2 linked regions of the Paraneptunicella aestuarii genome follow. Each later gene encodes a partner of the first gene's protein in a complex. Links are inferred from orthologs where the notes say so. Each region holds a gene or a part of one and is shown in the gene's direction. Other genes may lie near its edges. The genes, in order: KIH87_RS16830 and dsbC.

Evidence for each region.
Region 2: the proteins of KIH87_RS16830 (region 1) and dsbC are in contact, whole or in part, in a crystal structure (PDB 1JZD), measured with the Escherichia coli proteins. The link is inferred for Paraneptunicella aestuarii from one-to-one orthologs.

The regions. Positions count from the first base shown.
Region 1 is NZ_CP074570.1:4,314,263-4,324,733, reverse strand. The notes cover bases 4,566-7,507. They hold KIH87_RS16830 (protein-disulfide reductase DsbD), read left to right. Parts: upstream 4,566-5,089; coding sequence 5,090-6,925; downstream 6,926-7,507. Other genes in these bases: upp (uracil phosphoribosyltransferase), read right to left, coding at 7,002-7,507; cutA (divalent-cation tolerance protein CutA), read left to right, coding at 4,776-5,093. In the rest of the region: ltrA (group II intron reverse transcriptase/maturase), read right to left, coding at 1-671; groL (chaperonin GroEL), read right to left, coding at 1,676-3,322; KIH87_RS16845 (co-chaperone GroES), read right to left, coding at 3,388-3,678; KIH87_RS16840 (FxsA family protein), read right to left, coding at 4,066-4,545; more of upp, read right to left, coding at 7,508-7,580; aroQ (type II 3-dehydroquinate dehydratase), read left to right, coding at 8,179-8,619; accB (acetyl-CoA carboxylase biotin carboxyl carrier protein), read left to right, coding at 8,650-9,105; accC (acetyl-CoA carboxylase biotin carboxylase subunit), read left to right, coding at 9,117-10,471. UniProt on the Escherichia coli protein: Required to facilitate the formation of correct disulfide bonds in some periplasmic proteins and for the assembly of the periplasmic c-type cytochromes.
Region 2 is NZ_CP074570.1:1,026,344-1,036,783, forward strand. The notes cover bases 6,762-9,672. They hold dsbC (bifunctional protein-disulfide isomerase/oxidoreductase DsbC), read left to right. Parts: upstream 6,762-7,809; coding sequence 7,810-8,535; downstream 8,536-9,672. Other genes in these bases: xerD (site-specific tyrosine recombinase XerD), read left to right, coding at 6,762-7,604; recJ (single-stranded-DNA-specific exonuclease RecJ), read left to right, coding at 8,567-9,672. Outside these bases: KIH87_RS04270 (serine/threonine dehydratase), read right to left, coding at 1-600; KIH87_RS04275 (S9 family peptidase), read right to left, coding at 655-2,877; KIH87_RS04280 (tRNA1(Val) (adenine(37)-N6)-methyltransferase), read left to right, coding at 3,125-3,949; KIH87_RS04285 (hypothetical protein), read right to left, coding at 4,036-4,413; KIH87_RS04290 (GNAT family N-acetyltransferase), read right to left, coding at 4,757-5,203; folM (dihydromonapterin reductase), read right to left, coding at 5,212-5,916; flavodoxin FldB, read right to left, coding at 5,969-6,535; more of xerD, read left to right, coding at 6,663-6,761; more of recJ, read left to right, coding at 9,673-10,282; KIH87_RS04320 (hypothetical protein), read left to right, coding at 10,304-10,440. UniProt on the Escherichia coli protein: Acts as a disulfide isomerase, interacting with incorrectly folded proteins to correct non-native disulfide bonds.

The DNA.
Region 1 (10,471 bases):
AAATTACCTGATTCCATGAATCCGGCCTTTAACCATTTTCTGAGTACCTGTTTATCCAATGGAATATTGGCAAGTAACCAGTCGTGGCTAATATTGTCGAAGCACCCTTTAATATCGCCTTCCAAGATCCATTTGGCCGAGTTCTTCCTGCTTAACGCAACAAAGCATTGCTCGATTGCATCGGCAGTAGCACGCATTGGGCGAAAGCCGTAACTATTTCGATCTGCGGTGGTTTCCGAAACAGGCTCTAAAGCGAGCAAGTATAAAGCTTGCATCGATCTGTCAAGCATAGTCGGAATGCCTAAAGGACGGCGTTTGCCGTTTGCTTTAGGAATATAAACCCGCCGTAAAGGCATGGGTTTATAACCTGTTCGCGTTAATCGAAAAATAGCCCTCCATTTGCACTCAGGGGTACTCCACAATTGCCCATCAACACCGGGCGTTCCTTTACCTCTGTTCTCCGTCACTCGTTTAACCGCCATTGCTTTGGCTGCAAACGAACGTACCAACATACGTTGCAAAGCTTTCACTTTGCGCCATTGTTGTTCCTTAGTCGCCTTCGCGATCCGTACTTGTAGTCCTCTCACTTGCCGTTGCGTTTTACCCCAGTTAATACTGTGCCAACTCGACGGTTTGTGTGGGAACGCAGGTACTAACAATGTCGCACTCATCTTGCTGTTCTCCTAAATTAGAAGTTCATGCCATGAGAACGAAATATCTACTACTCCCGTGAGGAGGATGGATATTTCTCCCCACGGGATGAACGCATTTATAAAGACTTTACACGTCTTCACACGATTAAAGACCAATTGGAAGTCTGCACCGTTTCCGGTTGGGACAAAGCTTGAATCCCTATCCAGCTCATTACAAACTGGCATTCGCTTTTTCCAATATCCTTTACCCGCTTATCCAACAGTTTGCCTTACGGTTCACCTGCCTGACATTCTCAAAGAGAAGTCGGGCGGATAGTCGGGCTTACCGAGTTCCACTTTGATGACAAAGTTGGGTTAGGTTCTACCTATTCACCGATGGCTGAATGTCAGCGTATTCCCAGATGTAAAAGGAATAACCAGCCACATACCTTTTGGTCTAAGCGTAACAAAGACATTTCGCTTATTGCGGTTGACGGTGTTTATCAGTAGTTCACTTACGTTAACCATACCAACTAGCCTAGCCCCGTATCGGTTTGCCTTTAACCAATACATTAACCACCTCACGGTGAATTAATCCGCAGATGCAGAGGTACATTGTTGGGTAGCTTCGCACGAACGGATCACTCCAGACGCACTAACCCTAGGCTACTGTTAGCTGAATAACAGGTCTGATCGTTGACGAATACGTCAGACAATCATCAAAGCAGCTTCTATCGCTGCGCTATTTGACATATTCCAGAGGACATAACCATCAAAGACAGCATTGCCATGGATACTTTGAAGTATGCAGATATAAATCTGATTATTTAGAAGGCTAGGTCAGCTATTAAAGTCATAATCCTTATGACCATTAACTCGAACGTTCACATTAGATGTGTTGACCTTCAACGTTCTTAAGGGGCTCAGCTAATGCTGAGTAAAGGTGGCTGAGGGTATCGTCTACCACTCAGCCCAAGGGAACGTAACTCTATATTTCTATTGAAATCATAAAGTTACGTTAGCGCGGTGCGACTCTCGTCGCACTACATCATACCGCCCATACCGCCCATGCCGCCCATGCCACCCATGTCAGGCATTGAGCCACCGTCTTTCTTCGGTGCATCAGCAATCATGGCTTCGGTGGTGATCATCAAGCTGGCAATAGACGCTGCGAATTGCAATGCAGAGCGCGTTACTTTAGTTGGGTCAAGGATACCCATTTCCAACATGTCGCCGTAGGTGTCGTTACCTGCGTTGTAACCGTAGTTGCCGTCGTGAGCTTTAACATTGTTGGTAACAACCGAGCCTTCTGCGCCCGCATTTTGTGCGATTTGACGTAGAGGAGCTTCCATTGCACGAAGTGCCAATTTCACGCCGTGAGTTTGGTCTTCATTGTCGCCTTGTAGGTCTGCCAATTTAGCAGCACAACGTACCAAAGCAACACCGCCACCAGGTACTACGCCTTCTTCAACCGCTGCGCGAGTTGCGTGAAGCGCGTCTTCTACGCGGTCTTTCTTCTCTTTCATTTCAACTTCAGTGGCTGCGCCAACTTTGATAACTGCTACGCCGCCAGACAATTTAGCCAAACGCTCTTGCAGTTTTTCTTTGTCGTAGTCAGAAGTTGATTCTTCGATTTGTTGACGAATTTGAGCGCAACGACCCTGGATTGCGTCTTGGTCGCCCGCGCCATCAACAACCGTTGTGTTGTCTTTATTGATAACTACGCGTTTTGCTGTACCCAAATCTTCTAACTGGATTTTTTCCAGTTCCATACCGATTTCTTCAGAAACAACAGTACCGCCAGTCAACGTTGCGATGTCTTGTAACATGGCTTTACGACGGTCGCCGAAACCAGGTGCTTTGACGCCCGCTACTTTTACGATGCCGCGCATGTTGTTTACAACCAATGTTGCCAATGCTTCGCCTTCTACGTCTTCAGCGATGATCAACAGAGGCTTGGATGCTTTTGCAACAGCTTCCAAAGTAGGTAGCAATTCGCGAATGTTAGAAACTTTTTTGTCAACCAGCAGGATGTATGGGTTGTCTAGTTCAACAGTGCCATTTTCCTGATTGTTGATGAAGTAAGGAGACAGGTAACCACGGTCGAACTGCATACCTTCTACAACGTCCAGTTCGTTTTCCAGAGCCTGGCCTTCTTCTACAGTGATAACACCTTCTTGACCTACTTTGTCCATTGCTTCTGCAATGATGTTACCGATTTCTTCGTCAGCATTAGCAGAGATAGTACCTACCTGAGCGATAGATTTGCTGTCTTTACATTCGGTAGAAAGGGCTTTTAGTTGCTCAACAGCAGCGGCTACCGCTTTGTCGATACCGCGTTTCAGATCCATTGGGTTCATGCCCGCTGCAACTGATTTCAAACCTTCGGTTACGATAGCTTGCGCTAATACGGTTGCAGTAGTTGTACCGTCACCTGCTTCGTCGTTTGCTTTAGACGCTACTTCTTTCACCATTTGAGCGCCCATGTTTTCAAACTTGTCTTCAAGTTCGATTTCTTTGGCTACAGATACACCGTCTTTAGTGATTGTAGGAGCGCCGAAAGATTTGTCTAAAACTACGTTACGGCCTTTAGGACCCAAAGTAACTCTTACTGCGTTAGCAAGGATGTTTACGCCGTTAAGCATTTTTGCACGAGCGTCGTCGGAAAAACGGACTTCTTTTGCTGCCATTGTTTATTTTCCTCTCAAAATTCTTTTAAAACTGAAAAAACGGTTTGATGATGTCTATTTAGCGATTATTCAACGATGGCCAAAATATCGTTTTCGCTCATGATAAGCACTTCTTCACCATCAAGCTTTTCGGTTTTCACACCGTAACCATCATTAAAAACAACGATATCGCCAACTTTTACATCTAGGGCACGAACTTCACCGTTTTCTAAAATACGACCATTACCAACAGCAACAACTTTACCGCGAGTTGATTTTTCGGCGGCAGAGCCTGTTAGTACAATACCACCAGCAGATTTGCTTTCTTGCTCTTGGCGTTTAACGATTACGCGATCGTGTAAAGGACGAATTGCCATCTTTTCAATCTCCTGAAATATGCAAGATTAGATTTAATTTTGTTCCTTATGGAACTCAATAAAACATTCGAGTAGACCGTATGATCTACTCCGTTGAATTTGTTGCCAGCGTAAATGGGGGTGGCAGCAATGATCTCAAGGATCTTTTTTAAAAAAATTTGTATTTTTTTTCATTGTTCGGCGAAAGCGGTGATTTCTGGTTAATAAAATGCTCTATTTGACGTTTAAGCCAGAGATTCCGAAATGAATTTGGAATGACACCAATGCATTCTGGATGCCGCATCGTTGTGCGGCATTGTTGTGCGGCATGACGGCGATATTAAGGATTTTCTTAGAGCCTCTTCGTCATGCTGATGTATATCATCATCTCTTGAAAGGTAGTGTGGTTTAAGGCTGTTCTTTATCGTTGTTTACATCCTTGATTGCAGGATTGTCGGTTCGGCGAAATTCACCTTCAATAATGTCTTCTTGGGATTGTGAATTTGAACGGTGATGTTCTGAGTGATAGGTGTAGGTAAACGATTGATTGGCATTCATCGTCATTTTATTGAAGAAGTTTTTAACCAGGTAGCTGGCAATCATAGGACGAGTGATGGGCAAGGTAAACAGCAGGCCGATAATGTCGGTAATAAATCCCGGGGTAACTAATAGCACGCCAGCAATTAATAATAATAATCCTTCGGCAAGCTCTTGACCGGGAAGCTGTCCTTGATGCATTTTATGCTGCGCTTGAACAAAGGTTTGTGTTCCTTGTTGGCGAACCAGTGATGCACCAATAAATGCCGTGATGATCACAATCGCCAAAGTGTTCCAGCCGCCGATGATGTCACCCACCTGCAACAACAGGGAAATTTCTACAATAGGCATGACGGCAAACAGAATGAATAATTTAAAAAACACGGTAATCCCAATTTGTTCTAATTTTAAAGGAACAACATTGTGGTAAATGTTGATTTCTCAATAGATGAAATTTTAACGGGCATGCATGGTTGTTCCTCTGAACGCCAGCTAAAAATGCCTGTTGGTAGCCAAGTTTATCACTTATCATGACATTGCTGTGAAATTATCGAGCAGTGTTGCAGGTCATAGGAGCTGTTATGTCAGACTTTTGCGTAATTTTGTGTACTTGCCCCAATATGTCGGTGGCGAGAGATATTGCATATCGTGCGGTTAAATCCCAGTTGGCTGCATGTGTGAACATTGTTCCCGGAGTGGTTTCTGTTTACATGTGGGAAGGGACGGTTCAGCAGGATCAGGAATGCCAGGTGATCGTTAAAACCAAAAAATCAGTGGAAAAGGAGCTTCGTGAAAGTATGTTTGAATTACATTCGTATGATTTGCCTGAATGGGTTGTGTTGGATATTAGTCATGCCAGTGAAGATTACGCAGATTGGATAAGAAAAAGTGTTAAATGAATAAAATAAACCCTCTATTTGCTCGTATTTTTTGGATTTTCTTTTGCTTTATTAGTGTTACGTTCCATGTTCAGGGGCAGCAAAATGACTTTATGTCAGATCTGTTCCAGGAGCAGCCGGAATTCTTGCCTGTGGATCAGGCATTTCAGTTCGATTTTTATCAAAAGGACGATCAACTAACGCTCAGCTGGCAAATTGCTGAGGGTTACTACCTCTACAAGAAACAATTTAAAACCGTGGTGAAACAGGCCGAGTTGGGGGAGCCTGTTTTCCCTGAAGCTCGCGAAATAGAAGATGAATTCTTCGGCGTGTCGGATGTCTTTTTTGAGCACGTAGATGTTCAGTTTCCTATAAAGCATTCCATTAACGATGGTGTGGTTAAGATCCAATATCAAGGCTGTGCCGAGCTCGGATTGTGTTACCCGCCTACGACAAAGGTTGTGTATTTGTCTGAGGTAGTTGCCAAGGCAACTGATTCTGGCAACCATGCAACAGAACCTTCTTCGGTTATATCGATTAAAGAGCAAGAAAGTTCAAGCGCGCCTGTGTCTGAACAATTCCAGTTACTGGATTTGCTAAAAAGCCAGGACAGTATGTTTTTAACATTGTTAGGCTTTTTGTTGCTGGGTATTGGCCTTGCTTTCACACCATGCGTATTTCCCATGTATCCCATTATTTCTGGCATTGTTGTGGGACAAGGAAAGAACGCTAACACCAGTCATACGTTGAGTTTGTCTCTGATTTACGTTCAAGGGATGGCTCTGACCTATTCATTGTTAGGGTTGGTTGTGGCCAGTGCGGGTGTGCAGTTTCAGGCAGCATTACAGCACCCTGCCATTTTGACGGTTTTAATCGTGGTGTTTGTTGCCTTGGCTGCGGCGATGTTTGGAGCATATGAGTTGCAATTGCCGTCAAGTTGGCAGGTTAAACTGAATAATCTGAGCAACCAGCAAAAAGGCGGCAGTTACTTTGGCGTGTTTGTGATGGGAGCGATTTCCGGATTAGTGGCGTCGCCTTGTACTACAGCACCGTTAACCGCTATTTTGCTCTATATCGCGCAAAGCGGCGATTTGATGTTGGGCTTTACGGCGCTTTACGTACTTAGTTTTGGCATGGGTATTCCACTGGTTGCCTTTGCTGTGACTGGCGGTAAGTTGCTACCTAAAGCTGGCAACTGGATGAATGTGGTTAAAGTGACGTTCGGTTTTATGATGCTGGCTGTGGCGCTGGTGTTCGTTGAACGCATGTATAGTGGTTTCTGGATAAGCATGGTTTGGGGCGTATTAGGCTTAGCCATGTTTGGTTACTACTATGAGAAGAATCAACAAACGGTCTTGACCTTCTGGAAGGGTGTTCGAACGGTTGTCATTTTCTTGGGAATGTTTGCTTCTGCCATTTATGGTTATGAAAAAATTCGTGATTCTTTGATGCCGGAAACTGCACAGCAAGTTGGTACAGAAATGGCGCATTTGCAGTTCAAGATTGTGAAGAATTACGCTGATTTTGAACAAAAAGTCGCGCAAGCCAATGCTCAGGGTAAATCGGTAATGATCGACCTTTATGCGGATTGGTGTGTGGCTTGTAAGGAATTTGAAAAATACACCTTTCCGGATCCTCGAGTGAAAGCCGTATTAGCGAATACCGAGCTATTCCAAATCGATCTTACCGACAACACGCCTGAAAATTTGGAGTTCCAGGAAGCCTTTAGCGTGTTAGGGCTGCCGACCATTATGTTTTTTGATGTGAATGGAACAGAATTGGAAAGAGCCAGAGTGACGGGGTTTATGCCGGCAGATCGCTTTGCTGAGCATATTAATCGCGCTTTGAAGTGATTAATATCGGGTAACGGATAACTGTGGATTCCTGTTTTTAAGCCGGAATCCGCAGTTATTGAATTTAGTTATTTAATTATTGAGTTCCGAATATCTTGTCTCCAGCATCACCCACACCAGGGATGATATAACCTTTTTCATTGAGTCCCTCATCAATGGTTGCTGTGTAAATATCGACGTCGGGGTGAGCATCGGTAATCGTCTTAATACCTTCAGGACAAGCCAGCAATACCAGGCACATAATATCGGTACAGCCTTTGCTTTTGATCAGCTCAATAGCGGCTTTCATTGTTCCACCCGTAGCGAGCATGGGATCCACGATCAGCGCTGTTCGTTGGTGGATGTCTTTAACGACCTTATCGAAATAAGCTACAGGCTCTAATGTTTCTTCATCTCGGTATAAACCTACAACACTGACTTTGGCGGTGGGAACCAGACTCATTACGCCGTCTAACATTCCCAATCCTGCGCGCAAAATAGGTACTAAAGTGAGAGTTTTTCCCACAATACGCTTAACTTTGATGGGTTTTTCTTGCCATCCCATTATTTCAACTTCTTCTGTCGGAAGGTGACGTGTTGCCTCGTAAGTTAGAAGGTTGCCTATTTCACTGGCGAGCTCGCGAAAACTTTTCGTACTAATGTTTAGCTCTCGCATGAGGCTAATTTTATGTTCCAGTAAGGGGTGGTGTATGTGGTGTACAGGCACAACTGTCTCCGTCCAGATATTAAGTTGAGTCGTGAGTATTTTTTTATATTAGAGAGGATACAGGTAGAAGCAATCATTTTTTATATTTTCAGGTTAAAAAATTAACCTGAAATTTCATTTGCAGCCTTTCATATGAAAATTTATTGGAATATTGGAGGGATTTGTTAGAAATAATCGTTATTTGAGGCAGAAAATACTCGAAAATGAAGAATTTTGATACTTAGGTTAGTTTTGATGGTGATTTATTACCTGCTTGGTAGTAATTTTTCTCGCAAATTGTCGGGGAAATAGTTTTAAATTTAATCTATTTGTGATAAAAATTTTACCTCGCTTGCCGTTGCTTAATTTTTTTAAGTGTGAAATAGTAGAACTTTGTGCTTATCGTCGCTGATAAGACCAGTAAATTGCTGTCATTTATGCAGATGCGCCTATAATTAGCATTTGTGTTTCAATTTTGGCGAAAAATCAGGTTGCTTTGCATTTTTCTCCATTTTGGCAGCTTAATTGCGAAGATGTATGCAAAATAGCGTATTTTAGGTGAGAGTTTATGCGGATTTTATTACTTAATGGCCCTAACTTAAATATGCTGGGTAAGCGTGAGCCAGCGGTTTATGGTTCTCAATCTTTGCAAGATATCGTTAATGGTCTGGATGTGTTAGCCGGAACATTAGGCGTAACCTTGGAGCATTATCAGAGCAATGCCGAGCATTTGTTGATCGAGAAGATCCACAATGCTATGGGAAGTCAGGATTTCATTATTATCAATCCTGGCGCTTTTACCCATACCAGTGTTGCTCTTCGTGATGCATTACTAAGTGTAGCCATTCCCTTTATTGAAGTGCATTTGTCTAATGTTCACGCCCGTGAACCCTTCCGTAAACACTCCTATTTGGCGGATGTTGCGCAAGGGGTGATTTGTGGTTTCGGTGCATTGGGCTACGAATTCGCGTTGCGAGCGGCAGTAGCAAAACTGTCTGCGCAATCTTAATTTTTAATTTTTATAATGAGTGACTGACCCATGGATATTCGAAAAATCAAAAAACTCATCGAGCTGGTAGAAGAGTCTGGTATTGCTGAGTTGGAAATTACTGAAGGTGAAGAATCTGTACGTATTAACCGCTACAGTGCTGCCCCGGCGTATGCTATGGCTCCAGCTACTTATACAGCTCCTGCACCAGCCCCTGCTCCAGCCGCTGCTGCGCCTGCGGCTGCGGAAGCGCCAGTTGCTGCTGCGCCTTCAGGTCACATTGTTCGTTCTCCAATGGTTGGCACTTTCTACCGTTCATCTTCTCCAGGTGCGAAAGCCTTCGTTGAAATTGGCGACACTGTAAAAGTGGGCGACACGCTTTGTATCGTTGAAGCGATGAAGATGATGAACCAAATCGAAAGTGACAAAGCTGGTGTTGTAAAAGAGATCTTGGTTGAAAACCAAGGCACGGTCGAATTCGACCAGCCGCTGTTCGTTATCGAATAAGCGGGTGCACTATGCTGGATAAAGTTCTAATTGCAAACCGTGGCGAGATTGCCCTACGGATCTTGCGTGCCTGCAAAGAGTTAGGCATCAAGACGGTAGCTGTGCATTCCTCGGCGGATAAAGATCTCAAACACGTGTTGTTGGCTGACGAATCTATTTGTATTGGTCGTGCATCAGCAACAGAAAGTTATTTAAACATCCCCGCTATTATCGCTGCGGCAGAAGTTACCAATTCTGTTGCTATTCACCCTGGATATGGCTTTTTGGCTGAGAATGCTAATTTTGCTGAGCAGGTTGAAAAAAGCGGCTTTATCTTCATTGGCCCTAAAGCTGACACCATCAATTTGATGGGCGATAAGGTTTCTGCTATCGAAGCGATGAAGAAAGCGGGTGTTCCATGCGTACCGGGTTCTGATGGGCCTCTAGGTGAAAATGGCGATACTAACAAATCTATCGCCAAGCGTATTGGATACCCGATTATCATTAAAGCTGCCGGTGGTGGTGGTGGTCGTGGTATGCGTGTGGTTCATAATGAGAAAGATTTGCTTGAATCTATCGCGATGACCAAGGCTGAAGCGAAAGCTGCTTTCAACAACGACGTTGTTTATATGGAGAAATTCCTTGAAAACCCACGTCACGTTGAAATTCAGGTTCTGGCTGATGGTCAGGGCAATGCGGTTCACTTGTGTGAACGTGATTGCTCTATGCAACGTCGTCACCAGAAAGTGGTTGAAGAAGCGCCAGCACCAGGTATCACTCCTGAGATGCGTGCTCGCATTGGTGAGCGTTGCTGTAATGCGTGTGTGGATATTGGCTATCGTGGTGCGGGTACTTTCGAGTTCTTGTATGAAAACGGCGAGTTCTATTTCATTGAAATGAACACACGTATTCAGGTTGAGCATCCGGTGACTGAAATGATTACTGGCGTTGACTTGATTAAGGAGCAATTACGTATTGCTGCAGGTCAGCCGTTGTCTATCGACCAGTCAGAAATTCGTGTTCGAGGCCATGCCATCGAGTGCCGTATTAATGCTGAAGATCCGAAAACTTTCATTCCATCACCTGGAACTATTACTCGATTCCATCCTGCGGGTGGCATGGGAGTGCGTTGGGATTCTCACATTTATTCTGGTTACACAGTACCGCCTTACTATGATTCGATGATCGGTAAACTGATCACTTATGGTGAGAGTCGTGATGTTGCTATTGCCCGTATGCGTCATGCATTGGATGAATTGGTTGTTGACGGTATCAAGACCAATATTCCGCTGCAAAAACGTATTATGTCAGACCAGAACTTCCGTAATGGTGGCACTAACATTCTGTATCTTGAATGGAAGTTGCAACACGAGGAAGAAGCTCAATA
Region 2 (10,440 bases), 3.3 Mb from region 1 along the record:
TACTTTGGCTTTGGGTGATAAGGCGCGCGTTGAAATGAAAGTGCCCGATACCAAGCCGCCACCACCACAGGGGGCGAACACAGAATCTACATCACCGATTTCCATTAGTGCTTCAAAGGCTGCTGTGCCTTGGCCTGTAATAATATCTTCATGATTAAACGGTGGGATCCATACTGTGCCCGGCTCTTGGCTGGCTTCCTGAACTGCGGCATCGGCTTCAGCTCGGGTGGCAAAACGTCTTACTTCTGCGCCATAGCTTTCAGTTGCAGCGGCTTTCACTGAGGAGACATTCTGAGTAGTGAATATGGTGGCAGGTATGCCATAAAGCCGGGCGGCGTAGGCCACTGCCTGGGCATGATTGCCTGAGCTATTGGCGACGATCCGTTTCGGGAGCGAATCTGTTTCCGCTAATTTGGTGACGACATTGACCGCACCACGAATTTTAAATGCCCCGATGGTTTGTAAGCATTCAGCCTTGAAATAGATTTCGTGCCCCAGCCACTGATTCAGCAATGAGGATTCAACAACAGGTGTTTCATGAATATAGGGTGCGATACGTCTATGAGCCTGCACTATGTCTGCGATGCTTAAATTCGACATTTAAAGAGATTCCTTTGCTAATTAACCCGTGCTCAGTATGTTGCTCCGAAGCGCTTAGTGCGCTTCGGGATGCAAGTTACGATCAAAGAAATTGGTGATGGTTTTGTACAAATGGATGCCGGTTTCCTTGCCACGAATACTATGCTTCTTACCAGGGTAATCCATCACTTCGAACGGCAGGCTCAGATCTTGAAGGTGCTTATACAAACGAGTGCTGTGAGTGAAAAGCACGTTGTCGTCAGCCATGCCGTGGTAAATCAACAGCTTGCCTTTAAGGTTCTTGGCATAAGGGAACACGGATGAATTGGTGTAGGCATCGGCATTGGTTTTAGGATTGCCCATGTAACGTTCGGTGTAATGTGTGTCATATAATAACCAATCGGTCACTGGTGCGCCGGAAACGCCGGCAGAAAAGTAGTCTCCCGCTTTGAACATTGCCATCAAGGCCATGTAGCCGCCATAGCTGTGACCATAAATACCAATTCGTTGCTTATCAACATAGGGAAGGGTATGCAGGAATTTCACGCCAGCAACCTGGTCTTGAACTTCAATTTCGCCCATGCGCTCGTAAATCGGTTCTTCAAAGGCTTTGCCGCGATAGTTGGAACCGCGATTGTCTACCGTAAACACGATATAGCCTTTGTTTACCCAATGTTGCATTAGCAAGCCGCGCTGCTTATACCATTCATTGGTAACGATTTGCGCGTGTGGGCCGCCATATACAAAGACGATGACAGGGTGTTTGCCTTTAATTTCTTTCGGCTTCCATAAGCGGTAATGCAAGGTAACGCCATCCTGGGTTTTAAACTTGCCAAATTCCGGGGCAATCCAGTTCGCCATATAAGGATATAAAGGATGGCCTTCTGTTACGGCGTTTTCATGTAGCCATGCAACTTGTTCGCCGTCTGCTTTATGTAAGCTGACTTGCGGAGGTGTATTCACTGTCGAGAAATCATCAACATAGACGCTGGCATCGTCGCTGAATGCGATTTTATGGAAGCCGCTACGCTGACTGATTCGAGCCAGTCCTGAGCCATCGAATCCAACTTTGTACAGGTGTTCTTCGATTGGCGTATCAACGCGGCCGGTGAAATAAAGGGTTTTGCTGGCTTCATCTACAGCTGCAATTTCATTCACCACCCAGTCGCCTTTAGTGAGCTGTTTAACCAGGCTACCGTCGTTATTGTGCAGATAGATATGTTTAAAGCCGTCTTTTTCCGACAACCAGATAAATTGCTCAGTGGAATTCAGGAAACGTAGGCCGTTATGCAGGTTGACCCAGGTGTTGCTTTTCTCTTCTAAAAGCTGTTTTTGTTTCCCGGTTTTGGTATCAAAGGATCTTAACTGCAATGTTTTTTGATCGCGGCTTTGCCATTGATAGGTGAAGTGCTGGTTGTCGTTCATCCAGTTTCCGCGAGCAAAATAGATATCTTGCTCTTTACCCATATCAACCCAATCGGTTTTACTCGCCTTCAGGTCGTAAATAGCCAGTGCAACCTTGGCATTGGGTGTGCCTGCCCGGGGGTAACGCTGTTCGATCATCTTGATGCTGTCAGCATAGATTTCACTACGGGTAATGATCTCAACCGGGGTTTCGTCAATTCTGGTGAAGGCGATTTTTGACTCGTCTGGAGACCACCAATAGCCAGTCATTCGCTCCATTTCTTCCTGTGCGACAAATTCCGCCATGCCGTTTTTGATGTTACCACCACCCTCTTTGGTGATAGGGAATTCTTCACCCGATGCGATATCCATCACGTATAGATTTTGCTCTCGAATGTAGCTGATATAGTGACCTTTAGGGGAGAACTGGATGTCGGTTTCGAATTCCGGCGTATTGAGCAAGCGCTTGGCTTTTTCGTCACCAATGCGGTAGTAGTATGCGTCGCCAGCGAGTGGGAAAAGCAATGCTTTACCATCTTTCGACCATTCGTAGTACATGATGCCACTACCGTATTCTCTCATGCGTTCACGGCGAGCTTTTTCTTCATCAGAGAGCGATTCGTTGCCTGTGTGCAGGTCGTCAGCGTCAAACAATAACTGGGTTTTGCCACTGGCAATGTTGTATTCCCATAAATCATAACGCTCGTAATCATTTTCTTTGCCTTGAATAAAGGTGATACGTTGCCCGTCGGGTGAAACTTTAAGGTTTTGCGGTGCTGTGCCATCTAAAGCGGGGGAACCATAAATACGTTCTATGGTGAGTTGCTCTGAGTAACCATAGCCAGAAAAGGCCAGGCCGGTGAGTAAAGAGAAGATAACCGTTTTATTCTTCATTCCTGCATCCGTAATCTGAAATCATAATCTGCGTCCCTTCACTTTATTGTGCCTGTCATTAGATGGCTGTATGGATTAATCAGTTATTAATCGAAAGATGAAGGTGGACGCGTTTAAACATAGTTTAATCATTGTGCCTGCAATAATGAAGATTCTCTTACGGGATGCAAGGACAATTCGGTATTCCTGTTGAACAAAGTGTAAAGTATTGTCAAAAAGCCGTGTTTTTGTCTGGATAAGGAAAAATATGCCTAATAATGGTTTCCAATTTAAACAGTTTTTTATCGCTCATGATCAATGTGCCATGAAAGTGGGCACTGACAGTATCGTGCTAGGAAGCTGGGTTGAATTTCATCAAGGGCTGTTTTCTGGCGAGGCAAGAAGCAATGCCGATCAAGATGATGGGAATCGTGTAATCAACCTGTTGGATATCGGTACGGGAAGCGGTTTGCTTGCCGTCATGATGGCACAAAAGATTGCTGAATATAGTCAAACGCATCAGGTCGACATACTTCCTTATATTCAAGCCATTGAACCAGATGAAGCCGCGTTGCTACAAGCTCGTGAAAATATGGCAGCAAGCTTATGGAAGGATTGGTTTCAGCTTCATCATGGACGTATTCAAGACATTGCTTTCCAGCCAGCTTCCATGGATCTGATTGTTTGCAATCCTCCTTATTTTCAATCGCAACAGATGAGCCAAAACGATATTAATGCTGAGCGGTTTAGTCAGCAACGCAGAATGGCGCGTCATCAAGACTCTTTATCTTTGCATGAACTGGTGAATCAAGTGGCTCTTTTGCTAAAGCCTTCTGGTGAGTTTTACTGTGTTTTACCTTATGAACAAGCTGAGGACTTTATTCAGATATTGGCTGAGCACTCTTTGCATATAAAAAGTCGGCTATCTGTTAAGGCGACCAGCATGAAACCTGTTAAGCGCATTATTTGGCGTGTCGTTAAGGAGCCGCCAACGGATGAAGTGCAAGAGCTGGAATTAGTGATCCACGATGCCAGTGGTGGATACAGTGATGATTACATTAAGCTGTGTCGCGCGTTTTATGTGAATTTTTAGATGATTATAGTGAAGAGGAAAGTAGTAAAAGAAAAGGAATGACAGGTAGACACGAGCTAACAACATCTACCTGGGTTTTGCGTTAATTAAACGAAATCTTTCACGATGTGTTTTACAGAGCGATGATAGAAAGGCAGGCTAACATTTGGATCAACATTATCTGCTGGATAACCAAATAAACCGAAACGATTACCTTTACAGTGACTAACAACCACCACATGCTTGGGTTCTTCATTTAAACTGCCGCGAAATGGGTCAATGACCGGAATCACATAGTTCTTAACTTTAATTAACCCAACACGGCGCTTGTCTCTGTACATAAAGCTGTCAAAGACTGGCTGATCCAAAATGGCATATACAGCAAATTTGGGGATCTGAATTGGCACATTTCGCCAGTGTAGCTGGACAATCTGTAAATTCTTCACCAGATCTGACATAGCGTCGGGTAATTGAATTTCGCGCATAACCGCCTCTCCTCAATATTAATACCGCAGGCTACGGCTTCCAGCCATTTTTCACCTCTTAAAACCTATCGAGTGATAGATTTGTTAAAAGTTCATTTTTGTAACTTTTACGTTATTAAATATAGCAAGGCAAATAATTATTGGAACTAATAATTGCACAAAAATTAATTAACCCGAGTGGAATAAAATCGACATTTTTAATTTTTTATGACAGGTTATTTTTTATTAAAAAAATAAATACTGTTTATCTTTCAAATGGATAGCTTGAAAATTTTAATTTTAAACATCCAAACGAAATCATCTATAAATGAATATTTTTATAATTTCTTGGTTAAATTCAGGATTATTTTGCGACTAAAGTATAGTAATCAAATTCAGTCATTTTCTTAAATCCCAACTTTTCATATAACGCTTGAGCATTAAAATTGTTTTTTGCTGTGGCTAATTTTATGGAAAGCGCTTTTGTTTCTATTGCGTGCTCTCTTGCTGCGCCGATTAATGATGTTGCGACCCCCTGTTTGCGAAACGATTCATGGACATATAGGTCATTCAAGATCCAAACGTTGCGCATGGCAACCGATGAAAAACTTGGATAAAGCTGTGTAAATCCAGTTCCCTTGCCTGAATTGTCCAGTGTGATAAAAAACACAGAATCTTCATTTTCCAGGCGTTGCGCTACAAATTTACGTGAAGCTTCGATATTTGTTGGTTGCTGATAGAATTGACGATATAAATCAAAGAGTTCGCTAAGCTGAGATAGGTCATTAAGATTGGCTTGTCTGGTGTTCATGGGGAACCTTAAGGTAGTTTTAGGTTGCGTCCCCCGTTGAGGGCAAGAACCTGTCCAGTAATATAGTGGTTGGTGAGCAAATAAAGTACAGTTTGGCTAAAGGTTTCTGCGCCCGCTTCGACACCTAATAGGGATTTTTGCAGTGCCTTGTGGCGATATTCTTCATCATCGGCATCATTAAAGATAATCATGGAAGGCGCAATGCTGTTTACCCGTATTTTGGGAGCCCATTTGCGTGCAAATGAACGGGTCAGATTATCCATCGCCGCTTTCGAAGCAGCATAGGCGATATGCTTTTCACTGCCCGCTTCTGCAACAAAATCGCTAACGTGGATAATGTTCTCTAGCGTTTCATGAAAATGCGCCTGCAAAGCCAGATTGATTAAATAGGGCGCTTTGGCATGAACTTGCATCATGGCATCAAATACAGATTCGGGTTGCTCCAAACTATCTCGATGCCAGCTTGAAGCATTATGGATAATGGCATTGAGGTTTGGGCATTGTTGTTTGGCAAGCTGAATGAAGTCTTTTACGCCCTGATCGGTACTGAAGTCGGCGAACAAGCATTGCACGCCCTGTTGTTGCAACATTTTTAGAGAATCATGCTGGGTGCGATAGGTGATCGTGACTTGATAGCCTTGTGCAACCAGTGCTTGCGCGCAGTGTAATCCTAAACGCTGAGCTGCTCCTGTAATAAGAAGGTGTTTCAACAATTGCTCCTCATTCCTCATTTAATCAATGTGCCAGCTCAGGCTATTGAGCTTTTCAGTCGTTCTTGAGCACGTCTTCAACCGCATCCATTTCAGCCAGAATCTGATCTACCCAAATAGCGATGCGCTCATCGGTTTTATCGAACTGAGTTTCATCATCAAGGCTTAAGCCGACAAATTGAGAACCATCTTCGGTCAGGGCTTTGGAGGCGTTAAATTCATAACCTTCAGTAGGCCAATATCCAATAAAATGGCAGCCTTGAGGAGCAATTTTGTCGTGTAACATGCCAATAGCATCTTGGAACCAGTCCGGGTAACCTTCTTGATCACCTAAACCATAAATTGCCACGATCTTGTCTTGCAGATTCACCTGTTCGATATCATCCCACTGCGATTCCCAGTCTTCTTGCAATTCGCCAAAGTCCCAGGTGGAAATGCCGAAAATGATGATGTCGAAAGCTTCAGCTTTCTTTAAATCCACATCTTTAATGTTGTGAACAGAAACTCTGTCATTGCCATTACAAGCTTCTTTAATTGCTTCCTGAATTTTTTCTGCTGCCATTTCAGTGTAGCAAGTGGTTGAACCGTAAAATAAACCAATGGGAGTTGCTGAATTTGACATAGTCTTTGAATGATAAAAAACGTGTTGCGATAAATTATGGTGCGCGATTGTAACATGGTTGAGCAAATAAACACTGCAACGTGTTACTATTCTTAGACTCCTGAAATATAACCACTTTAATTCTTTTATGACGCGTCCAGATCGCCGAGTTAAGCCTCGTAACCTATCCGAATCTAATGCTGAAATAATAGAGCAGTTTATCGATTCGTTATGGCTGGAAAAGGGGTTAAGTAAGCACACACTTAGTGCATATCGTACGGATTTATCCAAATTCGCTGAGTTTTTGAAAGTCAATCAAGGTGCGAGTGAGTTATGTGATATTCAAGGGGGAGATATTAATCATTATCTGGCTCAGCGCTATGAGCAGGGATTTTCTGAGCGCAGCACTGCGCGATTTTTAAGTAGTCTCAGAGCCTTTTTCAAGTGGCTGCATGAACAGCAAATGCGGGAAGATAATCCACTGTCTCTGATCCATAATCCCAAGCTTTCCAAACCCTTGCCTAAAGTGATATCCGAAGCACAAGTACAAGACTTACTGGAAGCTCCACTTTATGAAGAAGACAGCGTGCAATTGCGCGACAAAGCAATGCTCGAACTGTTGTATGCCTCTGGTTTGCGGGTATCTGAATTAATCGGTTTGTCGCTGAATCAGGTGAGTTTACAACAAGGATTGATTCGGGTGACGGGTAAGGGAAATAAAGAACGTTTAGTGCCAATGGGAGAATTGGCGATTGAATGGATCAATGAATTTTTACGTAAAGGACGCCCAGATTTGCTAAAAGGACGTAGCGATATTTTATTTCCCAGCAGCCGAGGCACAATGATGACCCGGCAAACCTTCTGGCATCGTATTAAGTATTATGCTCAAAAAGCCAATATCGACTCGCGAATTTTATCGCCTCACACACTTCGTCATGCGTTTGCTACTCACTTGTTGAACCATGGCGCAGACTTAAGAGCGGTACAGATGCTGTTAGGGCATAGCGACCTTTCCACAACGCAAATTTACACTCACATTGCCACGGAGCGCCTACAAAAACTGGTTACAGAGCATCATCCCAGAGGGTAAATTTAAAGCTGAACAAAGAGTAAAGGCAAGCTAAGCAAACGACCTAAACCAAAGCTGAATACTATAAGTAATATGTTAATTTGCGTAGAAATCCGTTCTCTGCGGAAATATAATGCCAAATCTTGGGTCTAATACTTTGAATATTCATGTTTAGACAACAGCAGATACAACGAGTGGTACAACACCACGTTAATCGGGATTTTTTATGCAAATCATAACTCGTGTCATGGCTTTGGTATTGGTTGCTTTTGCCTTTGTGGCTCAAGCGCAAGAAGTAGCCGCCGTTGACGGTAAAACAGCCGTTAAAGAAAAAATTGAAAACCTGTTGAAAATGGACGTTATCAGCGTTACTCCATCACCCATTGATGGCTTATATCAAGCGATGACCGAACGTGGTTTGTTTTATGTCAGTGCCGATGCCAGGTATTTTGTTCATGGGCGCATCTTCAACCTTGATGAAGGCATGCGCAATATGACAGAAGAAGCGCTTTCCGGAGCTCGCCTTGATGGTCTTAAAGCTTTCCAAAACGACATGATTGAGTTCAAAGCTAAAGATGAAAAATATGCTGTAACCGTATTTACCGATATCACATGTGGTTACTGCCGTAAGTTGCATAACGAAATGGACGAATATAACAAGCGTGGTATCACTGTTCGTTATTTGGCGTTTCCTCGTGGTGGCCCTCAAAGCCAGGGTTTCAGTGATATGCAGTCAGTTTGGTGCGCTAAAGATAAGCAGGCTGCTTTGACCGCTGCTAAAAATGGTGGAGAAGTTGAACCTGCTGTGTGCGACGACAAGGTTCATGAAGAATATATGTTTGGTCAGCAAGTGGGCGTAACCGGTACTCCTGCCATTGTTTTGGCTGATGGAACCATGATGCCAGGCTATCAGCCGGCTGCTCAACTTGAGCAACTGCTGAGCGCAATGTAGTTTTAACCTGACTTTATAGCATTATTAAATCTTGAATATTCAACAACGCCCGTCTGTTACGACAGATGGGCTTTCTTCTGATTTACACCCTGTCATTCAACAAATCTATGCCCGTCGAGGAGCATTAACTGACGCTGATGTGCAGCGAACTACTTCTCATTTACAGCATTATCAAGGCTTGAAAGGTATTTCCGAAGCAGTGGCTATTTTGGCGTCGGCCATGGCTGAGCAGAAGCATATTATGGTGGTGGGTGATTTCGACGCCGATGGCGCAACAAGCACTGCTCTGGTCATTCGTGCTCTTAATCAATTAGGCAATAAAAAGCACAGTTATTTGGTGCCGAACCGATTTGAATTTGGTTATGGTCTGAGCCCTGAAATTGTCACCATGGCGTATGAGCAGGGCGCAGAGCTAATTATCACAGTAGATAACGGCATTAGCTGTATTGAAGGTGTGGCGTTGGCAAAACAGAAGGGAATGTCGGTAGTGATCACCGATCACCATTTACCCGCTGAGCAGCTACCCAATGCTGATGCCATAGTTAACCCCAATCAATCCGGTTGCGAGTTTGCCTCTAAAAACCTTGCCGGAGTGGGCGTTGCTTTTTATCTCATGATGGCATTGCTTCGACATTTGCAGCAGTCGAACTGGTTTGCCGAGCGGCAAATAAGCCCGCCTAATCTAACTAATCTGCTGGATTTAGTGGCTTTGGGTACGGTTGCTGACGTAGTGAAACTGGACGGCAATAATCGCATTTTGGTACATCAGGGCATTCAACGTATTCGAGCCGGGCAATGTTGCGCGGGGATTAATGCCATGTTGCAAGTTGCCAAGCGGACTAACTCCGATATCGACGCTTCGACAATGGGCTTTGTGTTAGGCCCTCGACTCAACGCCGCTGGGCGCTTGGATGATATGTCTTTGGGCATCCAGTGTTTGCTTACCGATGACGAGTACACGGCGATTCATTTAGCCAGCCGTTTGGATAGTTTGAACAGTGAACGCCGTGAAATTGAATCCAGTATGCAAAAAGATGCAGACGCATTTTTGGCGCAGTTTGCTTTAGGCAATGACACCATGCCAAGTGGCATTGTGCTTTATGAAGAAACCTGGCACCAGGGTATTATTGGTATTCTAGCCGGGCGTGTTAAAGACAAGTACAACCGACCAACTGTGGCAATGGCGTGGCAAGACGAAACCACCTTAAAAGGCTCTGCTCGCTCTATTCCCGGTGTACATATTCGTGATCTGCTGGACGAACTCTATAATCGCTACCCCGGCATTATTCAGAAATTCGGTGGTCATGCCGCTGCCGCTGGTTTAACCATTAATGCAGATAAACTGGCGGCATTTATTAAAGTCTTCGACCAGTTATGTGAAGAATTTCTTGAAGGCATGGAATTGCAGGATGTGATTTTAAGTGACGGCCAGCTACAGAAAGAATGCTTTAATTTACCCTTTGCTCAGCAACTAAAGGCCGCAGGCCCTTGGGGACAAGGTTTTCCTGAACCTGTATTCGATGGTGAGTTTCACATTGTGCAGCAGCGACTGGTGGGAGCCAAACACTTAAAGCTGGTACTGCGTAGCGAACAGGGCGAGGTTGTTGACGGTATTATGTTTAATGTTGATTTGGACGTATGGCCTAACGAAGCTCAGAAAGCACAAGTGGCTTACAAGCTGGATATCAATCGCTTCCGCAATAACGTTTCTTTGCAATTGATGATTGAGGCAATCGAGCCTGTTTAGGGGCTCAAAGCAGGAAAAATCATGGCAACCGAGACACAAAAGTTATTGGCGAAACATCAGAAGCTGATCCAGTCAGATGGTCGAAAAGTAATATCTCATGTGCAACGTGAAGATGGTGAATGGATACAACACACCTTAATGTTGGAAGGGATGGAAGT